Regions from separate parts of the Pseudomonas monachiensis genome, predicted to be linked through region 1. Evidence: predicted binding sites of a transcription regulator. Region 1 holds the regulator's gene; each other region holds the start of a gene.
What was found. Region 1 encodes sigma-54, which starts transcription at its own class of promoters, with help from an activator protein. Its sites were predicted from a motif close to ANTGGCATNNANNTTGCTNT; they were not measured.
Positions count from the first base shown of each region.

Region 2: a site for sigma-54 is predicted at 4,127-4,146, ahead of ACMDB8_RS08090 (circularly permuted type 2 ATP-grasp protein). Genes of this name have one in related genera too.
Region 3: a site for sigma-54 is predicted at 1,870-1,889, ahead of flgB (flagellar basal body rod protein FlgB). Genes of this name have one in related genera too.

Region 1 is NZ_CP178857.1:849,504-855,826, reverse strand. Features, by position in the region: gene ACMDB8_RS03705 (KpsF/GutQ family sugar-phosphate isomerase) at 1-272, shown strand, start outside; gene ACMDB8_RS03700 (KdsC family phosphatase) at 272-796, shown strand; gene lptC (LPS export ABC transporter periplasmic protein LptC) at 804-1,376, shown strand; gene lptA (lipopolysaccharide transport periplasmic protein LptA) at 1,363-1,911, shown strand; gene lptB (LPS export ABC transporter ATP-binding protein) at 1,911-2,636, shown strand; gene ACMDB8_RS03680 (RNA polymerase factor sigma-54) at 2,862-4,355, shown strand; gene hpf (ribosome hibernation-promoting factor, HPF/YfiA family) at 4,430-4,738, shown strand; gene ptsN (PTS IIA-like nitrogen regulatory protein PtsN) at 4,751-5,215, shown strand; gene rapZ (RNase adapter RapZ) at 5,218-6,075, shown strand; gene ACMDB8_RS03660 (HPr family phosphocarrier protein) at 6,091-6,323, shown strand, end outside.
Region 2 is NZ_CP178857.1:1,783,954-1,790,276, reverse strand. Features, by position in the region: gene ACMDB8_RS08105 (c-type cytochrome) at 1-795, shown strand, start outside; gene ACMDB8_RS08100 (transglutaminase family protein) at 916-1,725, opposite strand; gene ACMDB8_RS08095 (alpha-E domain-containing protein) at 1,722-2,672, opposite strand; gene ACMDB8_RS08090 (circularly permuted type 2 ATP-grasp protein) at 2,685-4,094, opposite strand; gene ACMDB8_RS08085 (ribonuclease E inhibitor RraB) at 4,460-4,804, opposite strand; gene ACMDB8_RS08080 (hypothetical protein) at 5,015-5,248, opposite strand; gene speE (polyamine aminopropyltransferase) at 5,514-6,323, opposite strand, start outside.
Region 3 is NZ_CP178857.1:4,709,249-4,715,571, forward strand. Features, by position in the region: gene flgE (flagellar hook protein FlgE) at 1-203, opposite strand, end outside; gene flgD (flagellar hook assembly protein FlgD) at 235-957, opposite strand; gene flgC (flagellar basal body rod protein FlgC) at 973-1,416, opposite strand; gene flgB (flagellar basal body rod protein FlgB) at 1,420-1,827, opposite strand; gene cheR (protein-glutamate O-methyltransferase CheR) at 2,165-2,992, opposite strand; gene ACMDB8_RS21075 (chemotaxis protein CheV) at 3,038-3,970, opposite strand; gene flgA (flagellar basal body P-ring formation chaperone FlgA) at 4,054-4,812, shown strand; gene flgM (flagellar biosynthesis anti-sigma factor FlgM) at 4,980-5,306, shown strand; gene ACMDB8_RS21090 (flagella synthesis protein FlgN) at 5,355-5,822, shown strand; gene ACMDB8_RS21095 (flagellar brake protein) at 5,915-6,323, shown strand, end outside.

The DNA.
Region 1 (6,323 bases):
CGGTGATCCTGGAAGCCGATGGAAAGCTGGCCGGGATCTTTACCGACGGTGACTTGCGTCGCACGCTGGACCGTAGCATCGACATCCATAGCGCTACCATCGACCAGGTCATGACTGCACACGGCAAGACTGCCCGCGCCGAGATGCTCGCCGCCGAAGCGCTGAAAATCATGGAAGATCATAAAATCAACGCGCTGGTCGTGGTCGACAGAGACGACCGCCCGGTCGGCGCCTTGAACATGCACGACTTGTTGCGTGCAGGAGTAATGTAATGAGTGCGGACCTGCTGCAACGCGGCAAACAGATCAAGCTGGCGGTGTTCGATGTCGATGGCGTGCTGACCGATGGGCGCCTGTATTTCCTCGAAGACGGCAGCGAGTTCAAGACCTTCAACACCCTCGACGGCCAGGGCATCAAGATGCTGATGGCCGCCGGCGTGCAGACCGCCATCATCAGTGGCCGCAAGACCCCGGTGGTCGAGCGGCGGGCCAAAAACCTCGGTATCCCGCACCTCTATCAGGGTCGCGAAGATAAACTGGTGGTACTCGACGAACTGCTGGCCCAACTCAACCTGAGCTATGAACAGGTGGCCTACCTCGGCGACGACCTGCCGGACCTGCCGGTGATTCGTCGCGTCGGCCTGGGCATGGCGGTGGCCAATGCCGCCGGTTTCGTGCGTGAACACGCTCACGGCATCACCCTCGCCCGCGGTGGCGAAGGTGCCGCTCGCGAATTCTGCGAATTGATCCTGCGCGCCCAGGACCGCCTCGATGCGGCCAATGCGGCGTACCTGTGAGCCCACTATGCTGAGCAAAAAGTTTCGCAACACCCTGATGTTCACTTGCATCGCGGCAATATTCGCCGCGGTTGGCTACTGGAACATCAGCCCGGAACGCTTCCTCGACAAGCCGGTAACGCCGGTCGATGAGAGCGCGATCGACTATTACGCCATCAACGCCCACAGCGTGCAGTACCTGCCCGACGGCAAGCTGCAATATGATCTGGTGTCCGACAAGGTCGAGCACCTGAAGGCGACCGAGGTGACATTGCTGACCAACCCCGACCTGAATGTGTTCCGCGGCACTGAATTCCCGTGGCACGTCCAGAGCCTGCGCGGCGAGGTCAATCCTGATGGCACGCAGGTCGAACTGATCGATGACGTGCGCATCACGCGTTTCGACGAGAAAAACCGTAGAACCCTGATCACCAGCACCCGCATGACCGTGTTCCCGCAGCAGCAATATGCGCAGACCGAGCAAGACGTTAGAATCGACGGCGCTGGCGGTGTATCGACTGGCAAGGGAATGAAAGCGTATTTGAAAGAAAGCAGGATACACCTGCTATCGAACGTAAGAGGACAGTATGAGGCTCGTTAAAACCCTCCCGATTTTGCTCAGTCTGGGCGCAGCACTGGGAAGCGTGAGCGCCTGGGCTCTGCCGGAAGATCAACAGCAGCCTATCCGCATCCAGGCCGACGATGCCCAACTGGACGACAAGCAAGGTATTGCTACCTATAAGGGTGACGTGATCATCACCCAAGGCTCGATGAAGGTGACAGGCAACACCGTTACCATCACCCGCACCCCGACTGGCGACATTGACGTAGTGACCTCGGTGGGCAACCTGGCGTACTTCGAGCAATTGCAAACGGCTGGCGACACCAAGCCCGTGCAGGGCTGGGGCGTGACGATCCAGTACCACGCCGCGCAAAATCGCGTCGTACTGATCGACAAGGCCAAAGTTGTCGACAAGGACAACAACGTCACCCAAGGCGAGAAAATTGTCTACGACACCGACAAGAAGCTCGCCAGCGCCGGTCGCGCTACAGGCAGCAAGGTCACCGAGGCGCGTCCGCGTATCGACATGGTGATCCAGCCGAAGAAGAAAACCGACGAGAAAAAGGCCCAGTAATGGCAACTCTGAAAGCTCAGCATCTGGCCAAGAGCTACAAGAGCCGCCAGGTCGTGCGTGATGTCAGCCTGTCCATCGACAGCGGCCAGATCGTCGGCCTGCTTGGCCCGAACGGCGCCGGCAAGACCACCTGCTTCTACATGATCGTCGGCCTGGTGCAAGCCGACCAGGGCCGCGTCCTGATCGATGACCTGGACGTCAGCCACCAGCCGATGCACGGCCGCGCAAAGGCCGGTATCGGTTACTTGCCGCAGGAAGCATCGATCTTTCGCAAGCTGTCGGTGGCCGACAACATCATGGCCATCCTCGAGACCCGCAAGGAACTCGACAAGGCCGGCCGTCGCAAGGAACTGGAAAGCCTGCTGCAGGAATTCCACATCAGCCACATCCGCGACAACCTGGGCATGAGCCTGTCCGGCGGCGAGCGTCGTCGCGTGGAAATCGCCCGCGCCCTGGCCACCAACCCGAAATTCATCCTCCTCGACGAACCCTTCGCCGGCGTGGACCCGATTTCGGTCGGCGACATCAAGCAGATCATTCACCACCTCAAGGCCAAGGGCATTGGCGTGCTGATCACGGACCACAACGTTCGTGAAACCCTGGATATCTGTGAAACCGCCTACATCGTCAATGACGGCCAACTGATCGCCGAGGGCGACGCAGAGACCATCCTGGCCAACGACCTGGTCAAGGAAGTGTATCTGGGCCATGAGTTCCGCCTGTAAGCACTGAGTCGTGCCCAGGCCATCGCCCGGGCACTCACCGTGCCGACAAGCGTGGTCAGCCCTCAACAAGGGCAGCGCAGCAACACCGCTTTATAGTTTTTTATTGTTACAGCGCTCTAGGCAAACCCTTTAGTTTCAGGCATATAATTTGCTTAAGTTTGGCGCCCCGGCGCCCTGTAGTGGATGGCGCATGTGCGCCGGCGAATAAGGTGTTAAGCCCCTGCCATGAAACCATCGCTAGTCTTGAGAATGGGCCAGCAGCTGACGATGACACCGCAGCTGCAACAGGCCATCCGCCTGCTCCAATTGTCGACCCTGGACCTGCAACAGGAAATCCAGGAGGCCCTGGAGTCAAATCCGATGCTCGAACGCCAGGAAGAAGGCGACGACTTCGACAATTCCGATCCCTTGGCCGACAACGCCGAACAAAAGCCCAACACTGACATCCAGGAACCTTCCTATCAGGAAAGCGCCCCGACGGTTGATAACCTCGATGAGGGTGACTGGAACGAGCGTATCCCCAACGAACTCCCCGTCGACACCGCGTGGGAAGACGTTTACCAGACCAGCGCCAGCAGCCTGCCCAGCAATGATGATGACGAGTGGGACTTCACCACCCGCACCTCGGCCGGCGAAAGCCTGCAGAGCCACTTGCTGTGGCAACTGAACCTGGCCCCGATGTCCGACACCGATCGCCTGATCGCCGTGACCCTGATCGACTGCATCAACAATCAGGGCTACCTGGACGAAACCCTCGAGGAAATCCTCGAAGCCTTCGACCCGGAACTGGACATCGAACTGGACGAGATCGAAGCCGTCCTGCACCGCATCCAGCAATTCGAGCCAGCCGGCATCGGCGCCCGCAACCTCGGTGAATGCCTGCTGCTGCAATTGCGCCAGCTGCCTGCCAAGACCCCTTGGCTGGCCGAAGCCAAGCGCCTGGTCAGCGATTACATCGACCTGCTTGGCAGCCGTGACTACAGCCAGTTGATGCGCCGCATGAAGCTCAAGGAAGACGAACTGCGCCAGGTCATCGAGCTGGTCCAGAGCCTAAACCCGCGCCCGGGCTCGCAGATCGAGTCCACCGAAGCCGAGTACGTCGTTCCTGACGTCATCGTGCGCAAGGACAACGAGCGCTGGCTGGTGGAACTCAATCAGGAGTCGGTGCCACGGCTGCGGGTCAATGCCCAGTACGCCGGTTTCGTGCGCCGCGCCGACACCAGCGCCGACAATACCTTCATGCGCAATCAGCTGCAGGAAGCCCGCTGGTTCATCAAGAGCCTGCAGAGCCGCAATGAAACCCTGATGAAGGTTGCCACCCAGATCGTCGAGCATCAGCGCGGCTTCCTGGAGTACGGCGACGAAGCCATGAAGCCGCTGGTCCTGCATGACATCGCCGAAGCGGTCGGCATGCATGAATCGACGATTTCACGGGTGACCACCCAGAAATTCATGCACACCCCCCGGGGCATTTATGAACTGAAGTACTTTTTTTCCAGTCACGTAAGCACCTCCGAAGGCGGCGAATGCTCGTCCACGGCGATCCGGGCGATCATCAAAAAACTGGTTGCAGCGGAAAATCAGAAAAAGCCGTTGAGTGACAGCAAGATCGCTGGTTTACTGGAGGCACAAGGCATTCAGGTGGCTCGCCGCACCGTCGCCAAGTACCGCGAATCCCTCGGGATCGCGCCTTCGAGCGAACGCAAGCGGTTGATGTAGGGCCACGCCACAGCGTTCCAGTGGTAGATCATCTGGTCTACCGCTTTATGCACTGGCAACGAAGGAGAAGCTGTATGCAAGTCAACATCAGTGGACACCAACTGGAAGTGACCGAACCTCTTCGCACCTACATCGGCGAAAAACTCGAACGATTGGAGCGACATTTCGACAAGATCACTAATGTGCAGGTCACGATGACCGTCGAAAAACTGAAGCAGAAAATCGAAGCCACGCTGCATATTCCCGGGAATGAAGTGGTCGCCAACGCGGAGCATACCGATATGTACGCCGCGATCGACGCACTCACCGACAAGCTGGATAAACAACTCAAAAAGCATAAGGAAAAGACCCAGAGCCTCCTACAGGGCGCAACCGGTCGTTAACACTCCCTACCCATGATCCGACTTGAAAGTATCCTGACCCCCGGCCGTTCCCTGGTGAACGTGCCGGGAGGCAGTAAAAAGAAAGCCCTCGAACAAATTGCCAATCTGATCGCCCGCGAAGTGCCGGCCCTGGAGATGCAAGATGTCTTCGAGGCACTGATTGCTCGTGAAAAACTCGGTTCCACCGGGTTTGGTAACGGCATCGCCATTCCACATTGCCGTCTCAAGGGCTGTGTTTCGCCCATCAGTGCATTGATGCACCTGGACGCCCCTATCGATTTCGACGCCATCGATGGTGCGCCGGTTGACCTGCTGTTCGTGCTGCTGGTCCCGGAAGCCGCCACCGATGCGCACCTTGAGCTGCTGCGACAGATCGCCAGCATGCTCGACCGCAAGGACGTGCGTGAAAAGCTGCGTAGTGCTGCAAGTAACGAAGCCCTGTATCAGGTTGTCCTGAACGAGCAAAACGGTCAGTAATCATGCGCTTGATCATCGTCAGTGGCCGTTCCGGCTCAGGTAAAAGTACCGCCCTCAACGTACTTGAGGATAACGGCTACTACTGCATCGACAACCTGCCCGCCGGCCTGCTGCCGGAGCTGGCCGAGCGCGCCCTGGTTCATACCGAGATGTTGCAGCCGCTGGTCGCCGTTTCCATTGACGCGCGCAACCTGCCAAGCCACCTGTCACGCTTTCCCGACCTGCTCGAGGAAGTCCGTGCCCGCCACATCCAGTGCGATGTGCTGTATCTGGACGCCGACGAAGAAACCCTGCTCAAGCGCTTCTCGGAAACCCGCCGACGCCACCCCCTGAGCAACGCCAACCGTTCGCTGGCCGAAGCCATCAACGTTGAGAGCGCCCTGCTCGGGCCGATTGCCGACCTTGCCGATCTCAAGATCAACACCACCAGCCTGAACCTGTACCAGCTGCGCGACGCCATCAAACTGCGCCTGTTGAATCAGCCCGAGCCGGGAACTGCCTTCCTGGTCGAGTCCTTCGGCTTCAAGCGCGGCATGCCGGTGGACGCCGACCTGGTTTTCGATGTGCGCTGCCTGCCAAACCCTTACTGGAAACCGGAATTGCGCGAGCAGTCCGGGCTCGATCAACCGGTTGCCGAATACCTGGCGGCACAGCCGGATGTCGAAGAGATGTTTCAGGACATTTCCACATACCTGCTAAAGTGGCTGCCTCGTTTTGCCGCCAGCAACCGCGCCTACGTCACCATTGCCATTGGCTGCACTGGCGGACATCACCGTTCCGTCTACCTGACCGAGCGTCTGGGGCAGACGCTGCAACAATCCCTGAAGAACGTCCAGGTCCGCCACCGCGACCTCAGCTAAAGGATTCACATCGCGATGCCTGCTCTGGAAATCGAAATCATCAATAAATTGGGCCTGCACGCTCGCGCTTCTGCAAAATTCGTTGGGGTAGCGGGTCAGTTCCCGTGCCAGATCCGGGCCGGTCGGACACCAGAGTCCATGGTCGATGGCAAAAGCATCATGGCGATGATGATGCTGGCTGCCGGCAAAGGCACCACGATCCACTTGAGCACCGAAGGCGAGCAGGAACAGGAAGCGCTGGATGCGCT
Region 2 (6,323 bases), 930 kb from region 1:
ATTCTGCTTGGGGCCACGCTGTTCGGCTCGCCCCTGTATGCCGCACAACTGAACCTGGAGCTGGGCGCGAACAGTCGCACCTGGCAGACCGAGCAATTGCTCAAGCATCCTCAGGTCCAAACCATCAACATCAGCAACGACGTTTCCTACAAGCGGGACATGAGTTACCGCGCCGTGCCGCTGTCCGCACTGCTGGACGGCATCAAGCCTGAAGACCACCTGCAGGCCGTGGCGCTGGATGGCTTTGCCGCCGAAATGACAGCCGCGCCGTTGCTCAAAACCCAGGGTGCACAGGCGTGGCTGGCGATTGAAGACCCAGCCAAACCCTGGCCACCGCTATCGGAAGGCAAGCCGGGCGCCGGACCGTTCTATCTGGTCTGGAGCAATCCGCAGGCAGGCAATATCAGCCCCGAACAATGGCCGTTCCAGGTGGCAAGCATCAAACGCCTGGCGCCCGTGACCGAGCGCTTCCCTGCCCTGCTGCCCGATCCGGCATTGAAGGCGGATGATCCGGTGAACAAGGGCTTTGCGTTGTTCCAGAAGAACTGCCTGGCCTGCCATCGACTCAATGGCGCCGGGGATGCGCAATTCGGGCCGGACCTGAATATTCCGTACAACCCGACCGAGTACTTCGGCGCGGACTTCCTCAAGCGCTACATTCGCGATCCACAAAGTTTGCGTCAGTGGCCGCAGGCGAAGATGCCCGGGTTCCCGGCCGAGGTGTTGCCGGATGGGGATCTGGGGATGCTGGTGGGGTATTTGCAGCATATGGTTGGGCGCAAGGTTAAGCCGTAACAACATCGTACCTGTGGGAGCGAGCTTGCTCGCGATAGCGGTGTATCAGTCACAAAAGTATTGACTGAAATGACGCCATCGCGAGCAAGCTCGCTCCCACAAGGTTCCTTGGTATCGCGCCTACTGCTGCTGCACAGAAATCACCGGCACCGGCGTCGGTGAAACCAGCACCTTGGCGTGCATCTGCTCACACCCGCCGCCCCGGCGCATCCCGCGCACCGGGCAGGCATCCAGGTAATCCAGGCCCACCGCCAGTTTCAGGTGCCGCTCCGGTCGGGCCAGTTCGTTGGTCACATCGAAGCTGTACCAGGCGTCATCCAGCCAGGCTTCCGCCCAGGCGTGACTGGCCAGATGTTCGCTGTTCTCGCTGTACAGGTAGCCCGACACATACCGCGCTGGAATGCCCAGGCTGCGGGTGCAGGCGAGAAACGCGTGGGTGTGGTCCTGACACACGCCGGAGCCTCCGGCAAAGGCCTGGGCCGCGCTGGTATCCACTTCCGTGGAGCCCGGCGTGTAGGTCATATGCTGGTTGAGGCCGTGCATCAGATCGATCAGCGCCGTGCGGTCGCGGCGTTGCTTGCATTCCTTCTCGGCAAACGCCCGCAGGGCGGCGTCGGCTTCGGTCAAACGGGTAAAGCGCAGAAACGGCAGTGCCGACTGGCTCTCGTGTTCAGCCTCACGCCATTCGTCGATATCGACCTGGCCACGGGCGCCGATGATGATCGCCTCGTGGGGCTCGTCCAAGGTCAGCACATGCAGGATGTTGCCGAACGGATCGAGCTGCGCCCGCACCGGACGCGGCAGGTCGAGCTGCCAGCTGAGCACGTGCTGGCGCTCGCTGTCGTGGGGAGTCAGGCGCAGATACTGGATGCTCGCCCGCACCTTGTCTTCGTAGTGATAGGTGGTCTCGTGGCTAATGGAAAGTCTCATGCGGCCTCCAGATAAGAACTGTGAATCGCGTTACCCAACTGGCGCACCAGCGGGATGAACTCGGTCAGCCAGGCGTGCAGGCCTTCTTCGAGAATTTCATGGATGCCGGTGTAGCGCAGGCGTGCGTCCATTTCCGCCGCCAGGCGTTGTGCGGGACGACCGTTGGCCCCCGGCAATTGCGCGAGGATCTGGTCGATTTCTTCGGTGCAGGCGCGCAGGGATCGCGGTACATCGGCCCGCAGCAACAGCAATTCGGCAACATGCCGGGCGCCGGGGGCGTCGCGGTAGATTTCCGTGTAGGCCTCAAACGACGACAACGCCCGCAACAACGCGCTCCATTGGTAATACGCGTGAGCGGTGCCATCGCTGACCGCTTCGGCCTGGTCGCCGGCCATTTCGTAGCGGGCATCGAGCAGGCGCAAGGTGTTGTCCGCCCGTTCGATAAAGGTCCCCAGACGAATGAAGCGAAACGCATCGTTACGCATGATGGTGCCGTAGGACGCGCCCCGGAACAGGTGGGAACGTTCCTTGATCCACTCGCAGAAACGGCTCATGCCGTAGCGACTTAGGCCTTGTTCGGCGATGCCGCGAATTTCCAGCCAGGTGGCGTTGATGTTTTCCCACATGTCGGCGGTGATGCGCCCACGTACCGCATGGGCGCTGGCCCGTGCGGCACCAAGGCAGCTGTAGATACTCGCCGGGTTGGCCGCATCCAGGGCAAAGAAATGCAGCAGTCGTTCGGCATGCAGCTCGCCATGGCGCTCCAGGTAATCGTCCAGGGTGCCGGTGATCAACAGCGGCATGGCCAGTTCGTGCAAACCGTCGCCGCGACCGTCCTGCGGCATCAGCGACAGCGAATAGCTGATATCGAGCATCCGGGCGAGGTTTTCCGCCCGCTCCAGATAACGTGACATCCAATACAGATCCGAGGCAGTTCTACTTAACATGACAGGCTTCCTTTAATCCTCGACCACCCAGGTGTCCTTGGTTCCGCCGCCCTGGGAGGAGTTGACCACCAGGGAGCCTTCGCGCAAGGCGACACGGGTCAAGCCGCCGGGCACGACCCGGGTTTCACGACCCGACAGGACAAACGGCCGCAAGTCGATATGGCGTGGCGCAATGCCGTTTTCGACAAAGGTCGGACAGGTCGACAGCGACAGCGTCGGTTGCGCGATATATGCATGGGGCTTGGCGATGATCCGCGCGCGGAAAGCTTCGATTTCCGCCGCCGTCGCCGCCGGCCCCACCAACATTCCGTACCCGCCGGAGCCTTGGGTTTCCTTGACCACCAACTCTGGAAGGTTGGCCAGCACGTGGGAAAGCTCAGAGGGATTACGGCATTGCCACGTAGGAACGTTCTTCAGGATCGGCTCTTCATCGAGATAGAAACGGATCATGTCGGTAACGAACGGGTACACCGACTTGTCGTCCGCCACCCCCGTGCCGATGGCATTAGCCAGCACCACGTTGCCGGAACGGTAGGACGACAGCAGCCCCGGCACGCCGAGCATCGATTCCGGGTTGAATGCCAGCGGGTCGAGGAACGCATCGTCGAGGCGACGGTAGATCACGTCGACGGCTTTCGGCCCGTCGGTGGTTCGCATGTAGACCTTGTCGTCACGCACGAACAGGTCCGCGCCTTCCACCAGCTCCACGCCCATTTCCCGCGCCAGGAACGCATGCTCGAAGAACGCACTGTTGAAGCGCCCCGGCGTCAGCACCACCACGCTCGGGTTATCGATCGGGCTTGAGCTTTTCAGGGTATCGAGCAGCAGGTTCGGGTAGTGGTCGATGGGGGCAATGCGTTGCGCCGCGAACAGCTCGGGGAACAGGCGCATCATCATCTTGCGGTCTTCGAGCATGTAGCTGACGCCGCTCGGTGTTCGCAGATTGTCTTCAAGAACGTAGTAGGTGCCGTCGCCGTCGCGTACCAGGTCGACGCCGGAGATGTGCGAATAGATATCGCGGTGCAGATCCAGCCCTTGCATCGCCAACTGGTACTGCTCGTTGGCCAGCACCTGCTCGGCCGGAATGATGCCGGCCCTGATGATGCGCTGCTCGTGATAAAGGTCGGCGAGGAACATGTTCAACGCCTTGACCCGCTGGATGCACCCGCGCTCGACTATCCGCCATTCGCTGGCGGGGATACTGCGGGGGATGGTGTCGAAGGGAATCAGGCGCTCTGTCCCTTGCTCATCACCGTAGAGCGTGAAAGTAATCCCGGCGCGATGAAACAGCAGATCGGCCTCGCGTCGCCGTTGTGCCAGAAGCTCGTCAGGCGTCTCGGCCAGCCAACGGGCAAACTCCCGATAATGCGGGCGGACCTGGCCGCCGGCATCGTACATCTCATCAAAATAGGTGCGGATCATGCCGTACTCCTTGTCACTCGGACGTCCAGACCTTCGCAAGGCCCGTGCCATCGGCATAAACGCTTAAATTTCAATCAGTTGGGTAATCAACGCGCACGCGCCGCACCAATCCTGTGCGGTAAATGCCCCAACCTGATCGCCCCCGCTTCATTGCAAGGCGTGGTGGTCGCCTATCACCAGCATAGCCAGAGTTGATTTCACTGCCCGGCAACGGATGCGGATAATCCAGGCATTCGCTGAAAAGCTCACCGAACTTCCCTTTTAGCCGCCTGCCCTGGCGGCTTTTTTTTGGTGTCCAGCGCCCACAAATGAAAACGGCCAACCCGAAGGTCAGCCGTCATTGCTGGTTGTCACTGTTCATAAGGTTATGCGAGTCGCCCTCGTACCTCCTGTTTCACACCCCAGCCTTCGATAATGCCGCCCAGAGGCTCGACCACTGCTTCGAAACCCTGTTCGAAGTCGCCGATATCGTCGTAGGTGGCATACATGACCTTGCACAGTTCCAGCGCCCAGGCGCCGTCGTCGCGCACACTGACTTGCGCATCCAGGGATTCACCACGGTGGAAATGACCTGCCGCCCTGCGTGCCCGCTCCTCGTCCGGGAAAATGGCGTAGAACTCGATGGGATGAAACCGGGAAAAGTCAAAACCGCCTTCTTTCATGCGGCGCAGCACACTGCTGCTGATGTCTTCTTGATAGGCTGTGCTCATGAAACGTCCTCCTCAAAACGATGGATAGACTTTCCGTACTCCCTCACCCGCAACCGAACAGCGCGAGCGACGGCAAACGATGTGCCGGCGGGAAACAAGCATGGAGCTGACAAGACCAGACCTTAGCGATTCATTCGCTGATCTCGCTTGCAGAGTAGCCTCAAGATAGAGCCTCTGCCAAGGCCTGGATGTGAATGCGACAGGTATCGTTCAGATTGGAGTAATGTCGAGGATTTGAATGCTGTTCTGCGACTTGAGCTCTTTGACGCTCGCGTCATTGGTCCGCCCTTCCAGATCGTTCAGATCCAGTTCGGCGGCGACAGGAAGAAGCCGGGCCTTGATGAGCTTGGCAGCACGCTCGTAGTCCGGGCGCTCGGTGCACTCAAAGACTTCGTCGATGGTTTCGCCATGATCATCCACGAAAGTGACTTTCCACTTTTGCATTGGTGCCTCCTCGATAAAACCCATGGATGGGCTTACCTCTATCTCGACCTTGTTAGCTGACTAATTGTTCCGCCGAGTCAAACACGTCGACGGATGTGAAAATCACTCTCAACACCCTTTGTAACCCGCCAAGCGCAAACCATGTGGGAGCGGGCTTGCTCGCGAAAGCGGTGTGTCAGCCAGCTTGATTTCAGCTGACCGTCCCTCTTCGCGAGCAAGTCGGATCGCCGCACCGCCGCTCCCACAGGTTTTGTGTTTCAACCTATCAGTCGTTGCTTGGCTTGTTCACCGCCTGCAGCACGTACTGAGGCAAGGCGAAGGCGCCGATGTGGATTTCAGGATTGTAGTAGCGGGTGACTATGCCGCTGCCCGTGAAGCGCTGTTGCAGGGTTTCGCGGGACAACTTGCGATAAGCGGTATTGGTGGCGCCCCAGGCGAAGGTCATCGAGCCACCGATGTAGGTCGGCACGGCGGCCTGATAGAAGTGCCAGTCCGGGAACAGGCTGCGCAGGCGACCGGCGGTGGTCTTCACTTCTTCGATCTGCATGAATGGCGTGCCGTTCTGGGTCACCAGGATGCCGCCTTCGTTCAGGCAGCGGTGGCAGGCCTGGTAGAAGTTTTCCGAGAACAGTACTTCACCCGGGCCGATCGGGTCGGTGGAGTCGGAAATGATCACGTCGAACTTTTCAGTGGTGGTGGCGACGAAACGCATGCCGTCGTCGATCACCAGGTTCAGGCGTGGATCATCGAACGCGCCCTTGGAGTGATTCGGCAGGAATTCCTTGCACATGTCGACCACGGTGCCGTCGATCTCGACCATGGTGATGTGCTCGACGCTGCGGTGCTTGGCCACTTCACGCAACATGCCGCCGTCACCGCCGCCGATGATCAGCACGCGTTTGGCCGCACCGTGCGCCAGGATCGGCACGTGGGTCAGCATTTCGTGGTAGATGAATTCGTCGGCTTCGGTGGTCTGGATCACGCCGTCCAGCGCCATCACGCGGCCCATGCGCGGATTTTCGAAGATCACCAGGTGCTGGTGCTCGGTGCGCACTTCGTGCAGCAGTTTTTCCAT
Region 3 (6,323 bases), 2.4 Mb from region 1:
AACTGCTGGGAAACGTTAGCCAGGCGCACGCCGTTGCCGACTGTCTTGCTGCCGGTGCCCAGGCGGGTCGCCGAGTACACGTCTTCGAATTCTGCACGGGACGATTTGAAACCGGTGGTCGCGACGTTGGCGATGTTGTTGCCGGTCACGTCCAGTTGTTTGTTGGCTGCATAGAGACCGCTAAGGCCGATATTAAAAGACATCATCCACTCCTTTATGCCGTGTTAGTCGGCTCTACATACCAATGGTTTGTACTTTGGACAGGGCAATGCTGCCCAGCCCGGCCAGATTGAGCATCAACTCACCACCGGTCTGGCTGATGGTCACACTGTTGACGGTCGCCGGCAGATTAGTGATCAACGCGACGGACTTGCCATCGATGGTGGTCGTGGCACCGAAGGTGTAGGTGCCAGCGGCTACCGTCTCACCCGCATCGTTCTTGCCATCCCAGATGAAGCTGGCGTTGCCGGCTTTCTGCGAACCGAGGTCGATGGTGCGCACGGTCTTGCCGGCCGAGTCGGTGATCTTCAGGGTGGCGGACGCCACTGAAGACGGCACGACTACCGTGCCGCTGAGGCTCTTGGTGGTATCGACTACGGCCTTGTCGCCCGGAGCGATGACCGAACGGCCCACCAGCGACGACGCCTGCAGGGCCTGGGACGAGTTGTAGTTGCTGGCCAGGCCGGTCACCGTATCGTTGAGCGTGGTGATGCCTTCCAGGCTGCTGAATTGCGCCAACTGAGCGACAAACTCGCCGTTGTCCTGGGGTTCCAGCGGGTTCTGGTTTTTCAACTGCGTAACCAGCAACTGCAGGAACGCATCCTTGCCCAGGGCCTTGCTGCCCGTGGCGCTGCCGGTGGCCGACGCGAGGCCGTCAGTCGTGGTGGTGGTCTTGATCGAAGAGTTGGCCAGGATGTCGTTGAGGCTCAAACCACTGGTGGAATCGGTAACACTCATCTGAGTCGCCCCTTATCACTGACCGAGGGTCAGGACCTTCTGCATCATGGTTTTGGCGGTGTTCATCATTTCGGCGTTGGTCTGGAACGAACGGCTCGCGGAAATCATGTCGGCCATTTCCTCCACCACGTTGACGTTCGGGTAGTAGACGTAACCCTTGGCATCGGCCGCCGGATGATTCGGCTCGTAGCGCGCCTCGAGGTTGCTCTGGTCTTCAACTACACCCAGCACCTGAACACCCTGACCGGCGGCGTCCTGGCTCTGGAACAACGAATCGCTGCCGCCGCTCTGCCCGCCCTGGAACATGGTGGCGAATACCGGGTGACGCGCACGGTAGGTCTGGTCGATGCTCGACGAGACGGTCTCGGCGTTGGCAATGTTCGAAGCGACGGTGTTCAAACGCGTGGTCTGCGCACTCATGCCGCTACCGGCAATGTTGAAAACACTGGATAGAGACATGGCTTACTCTCCGCGCAGGGCTGACACCAGCCCTTTGAATTTGCTGTTGAGCAGGGTGAAGCTGGCCTGGAAACCGATCGCGTTTTCCGCGTACGCTGATTGTTCAAGCTGGGCGTCCACGGTGTTCTGGTCGATCGACGGTTGCATCGGCGTGCGATACAGCAACGACTCGTCGCCATTGCCCAGGCCCTCAGCTTCGATATGACGGTTGTTGGTCATGTTCAAGGCGAAGGTGCCGCCTTTGGTTTTCTCGTTCTGCTCGGCGAGCACTTTCGAGAAGTCCAGATCCCGAGCCTTGTAGTTCGGGGTATCGGCGTTGGTGATGTTGTTGGCCAGGACTTCGGCACGCTGGGCGCGGAAGCCCAGGGCTTGTTCGTGGATACCGAGCGCTTTATCGAAGCTGATGCTCATGTCGGGAAACCTTCGGGTGACCTGATTTTTCGTAGGATCAACTTAGCAAGCCCCATGCCAATTCAAAAAAACCCGGAAACCGGGGCTTTGCCGGCCATGGCAACGCGGCAATGCCAGAAAAGCGGCAACGGTTTTCCGCCGGATGCCGCTTTTCTGCCGCTTGTCCTACGCACACTCCCCCCTGTAGGAGCTGCCGAAGGCTGCGATCTTTTGATTTTGCTTTTCAAGATCAAGATCAAAAGATCGCAGCCTGCGACAGCTCCTACGTGATGCAAAAGCGCCGCGCATAAAAAAGGAGTCCCGGAGGACTCCCATTTTTATGCGCGGCGCTTTTGCATCACTTCGCCTGGTAAATGATCCCCGGGCTGCACTGGACCATCTGGTAATGATCCGGCAAACCGTTCAGCGCTTCGGAAGCACCGAGGAACAGGTAACCGCCCGGCTTCAACGTGCTGTGGATGCGCAACAGGATGTCCTTCTTCACCTCGGCGGAAAAGTAGATCAGTACGTTGCGGCAGAACACGATGTCGAACTTGCCGAGGCTCGCGTAGCTGTCCAGCAGGTTGAATGAACGGAACTCCACACGGCTTTTGATAGGCGCCTTGATCGCCCAGCGCCCCGGCCCTTTCGGGTCAAAATAACGCTGCAGGCGCTCGGGCGAAAGACCGCGGCCGATGGCCAGGCTGTCGTACTCGCCGGTCTTGCAGTTGTTCAGCATGGTACCGGACAGGTCGGTGGCAACAATCTGCACGCCCATCCGCAACTGGCCCATGTTGACCCGCTCGAATTCGTCGATGGACATCGACAGCGAATACGGCTCCTGGCCCGACGAGCACGCCGCCGACCAGATGCGCAGGCGCTGGCCGGGACTGGCCTTGATCGCTTCGGGCAGTACCTTGTTCTTCAAGACTTCAAACGGGTAGGTGTCACGAAACCACAGGGTTTCGTTGGTGGTCATGGCGTCCACCACCTGCTCGCGCAAACCGCTGCGCGGCTGGGTCTGCATGCGCTGAACCAGTTCGCCCAAAGACTTGATGCCTTGCTGTTCCATCAGTTTGTTGAGACGGCTGGAGACCAGGTACTGCTTGTTTTCACCGAGCAAAATGCCACAGGCTTTTTCCAGGAATACCCGGAACTGTTCGAAATCCAAATTACCCGTAGACAATGATGCCGCCTCTTAAATCGTGTTGACTGCCAGGGGCACGGGCCCCTAGCTGATATCTGCTGCCTTGATCCGGTCGACTACCCGGGATGCCAGGTCATCAGGACGGAATTTGGCCAGGAAGTCATCGGCACCGACCTTCTTGACCATCGCCTGATTGAATACCCCCGACAACGAAGTATGCAGGATGATATGAAGCTTTTGCATGCGCGGGTCGTTGCGGATTTCCGCCGTCAGCGTGTACCCGTCCATCTCCGGCATCTCGATGTCGGAGATCATCATCAGGAACTCTTCTTCCGGCTTCTTGCCCTCGTCGACCAGTTTGCGCAGGTAGTCCAGCGCTTGCCGACCGTCGTTCAACGCCACCACTTCGACGCCGACCGTTTGCAGGCAACGCGTGACCTGCTTGCGCGCCACCGACGAGTCGTCGACCGTCAGCACGCGCAACGAAAGCGCCTTGTGCTGGGTTTCGACATCCACCACACCAACGGAAATCGCTTCCGGCGTCGGAGCCACTTCCGCCAGCACCTTTTCGACGTCGATGATTTCGACCAACTGATTGTCGACCCGCGTCACCGCCGTCAGGTAGTGATCGCGCCCGGTGCCCTTGGGCGGCGGATGGATCTCCTCCCAGTTCATGTTGACGATGCGCTCCACCGAACGGACCAGGAACCCCTGGGTCTTGGTGTTGTACTCCGTGATGATCACGAAGGGGTTGTTCTTGTCCTTCAACGCGCCGGAGCCGGTCGCCATCGCCAGATCAAGGATCGGAATGGTCGCCCCCCGGATGTTCGCCACGCCGCACACGACAGGACTGGATTTGGGCATCAGCGTCAGTTTGGGGCATTGCAGCACCTCCCTAACCTTGAACACGTTGATCCCGTACAGTTGCTGGCCGTCGAGACGGAACAACAACAGCTCAAGGCGATTCTGCCCCACCAGTTGCGTGCGCTGGTTTACCGAATCCATTACACCAGCCATGCCCAGACTCCTACACCAACGCCAAGTGTTGTTGCGACGCGCCTTCATCACTAAACGGCACGGCGCTTGCTTTTTTAATCGTTATGAACACAGAACCGACATTTTTTCGACGCCTGACCACACCCTACCGCAAATTGCCCGGCGTGCTGGCGGCTGTTTGCCTGTTCAACGCTGGCAGCCCTGCCCTTGCTGACGCGGTTACCTTGCCTGACATGCTTATCGGCGTCACTCAGGGCTTTCTTGAATTCACCGTAGAAGACTATCTGGCTACCAGTCAAACGGAAGGTCGCTACGAGATCCAGGTCAACCCGCTCGATCCGCGCATGCACATGCCCATGTGCGACAAGGAATTGACAGCAACGCTCGAGAGTCCCAAGCCGCTGGGACGGGTCACGGTCAAGGTTCGCTGCGAGGGTACTTCCCCCTGGACAGTGTTCGTACCCGCTCAAGTCCGCCTGTTTCGCGAGGTCGTGACCAGCGCCCGGCCACTGCGCCGCGCCGCCATTGTCGAACCTGGAGACGTGATCCTGCGCGAGCGCGATATCAGCCTCATCAGCCAGGGCTACCTGACCTCCCTCGATCAGGCGATCGGCCAGCGACTGACCCGACCAATGGTCGCCGACCAGGTAATTACCCTGGTGAACATCGAGCAGGCCGAAGTCATTCGCAAGGGCGATCAAGTGGTGATAACCGCCCGCAGCGGCACCCTCAGCGTGCGCATGCCGGGCGAAGCGCTGTCAAACGGCAGCCTGAGCGAGCAAATCCGGGTGAAAAACCTCAACTCCCAACGAGTCATCAAGGCGCAGGTCATGGCACCGGGGCAGGTGGAAGTGTCCATGTAAGGCGCTCTGTTCATCTGAATGTGGCGCTTGCCGCGGCTGTTCCCTAGACTGTGCTCCATGCAGGGCAAGCGCTGACGCGCGCAAGGTTCATTGATAAATGAGCCTAAAGTTTTCCAGGGAATGGCCGAAACCATGGCAAGCGTCCAAATTCCCAGAGGTTTTTTATCATGGTCATCGATTTCAGCCGTTTGAACAGCTCCTCGTCCCTGACGGGCAGTACACGTACCAGCGCCAGCAAGGAAAGCGCCGAAGCCGGCAAATCCGCGCCGCTGGAGTCCGCGGCCGAACAGGCCGGCACCGTCAAAAGCGGGGAATCGGTACATCTCAGCAATGAGGCTCAACAGTTGCAGAAGGTCACTGACAAGCTGCGCGATCAGCCTGCCGTCGACAACGCCCGCGTGGCCGAGTTGAAAGCAGCGATTGCCGATGGCAGCTATAAAGTCGACAGCAACCGTGTAGCCAGCAAACTGCTCAACTTCGAAGCCCAGCGCTAGGCCACCGCCGGCGCCAGGCTTTTGGACGCTTAAAACCCAAGGCCAGCCATGCACGACACTCATCTACTGCAACTGATCACCGACGACTTTGCCCCAGCGCAACACCTGCTGGAGTTACTGCAGACCGAATCCCTCGCATTGCATGGCCGCGACATGCCATTGCTCGAGAACATCCTGGCGCAGAAACAGGCGTTGATCGTTTTGCTCGAACAGCATGGCCGCAAGCGCAGTGAAATCCTCGCCAGCCTCAACCTGCCGACCAACCGCAGCGGCCTTGAGCAATTGGCCGGCCAGTCGAGCATTGGCGAGCAGTTGCTGGCGCAAAGTGACGTGCTGACCGATCTCCTGGCCCAGTGCCAGGCCATCAACGCCAACAACGGCCAGTCGATCCTCACTCAGCAGGCCGCTACAGCCACCCAGCTGAAAATCCTCACCGGCGGTGAAACCCCGGCGCTTTACGATGCCAGCGGAACATTCTCCAAGCTTGCCAAGCCACGCCCGCTCAGTCAGGCATGAAGCGGTCAACGCCCTCGCTCTATCAAGACGCGCAACATACTGGCAAACTGCTAGTCTGCCGTAGTCAAATTTTGTCTGGAGATTGATTAACCGTGTCCAATGCCTTATCCGTGGATGATGCTCCGCAGCCACCCAAGGTGCTCTCCACGCCCTTGGAAATCTCCAGCAACCTGCGCCAGCTGCTCGAAAGCCATGACCCGCTGATCATCACGTTCCATGAGCGCAGCCAGCGCTTCCAGAGCTACCTGGTGGACCTGGACCGTGACAGCAACATGATTGCCCTGGACGAAATGATTCCCCGTGATGGCGAGCGTTACCTGCTGGCGGGCGAGCCGTTCAGGGTCGAAGGCTTCCACGAAGGCGTACGCATTGCCTGGGAAAGCAACGGCCAGTTGAAAATCGACGAATCCGGTGGCAGCCGCTGCTACCGCGGCCCCCTGCCCCATGAAGTGGTGTACCACCAGCGCCGCAATGCGTTCCGCGCCGCGCTGAAGCTGGCAC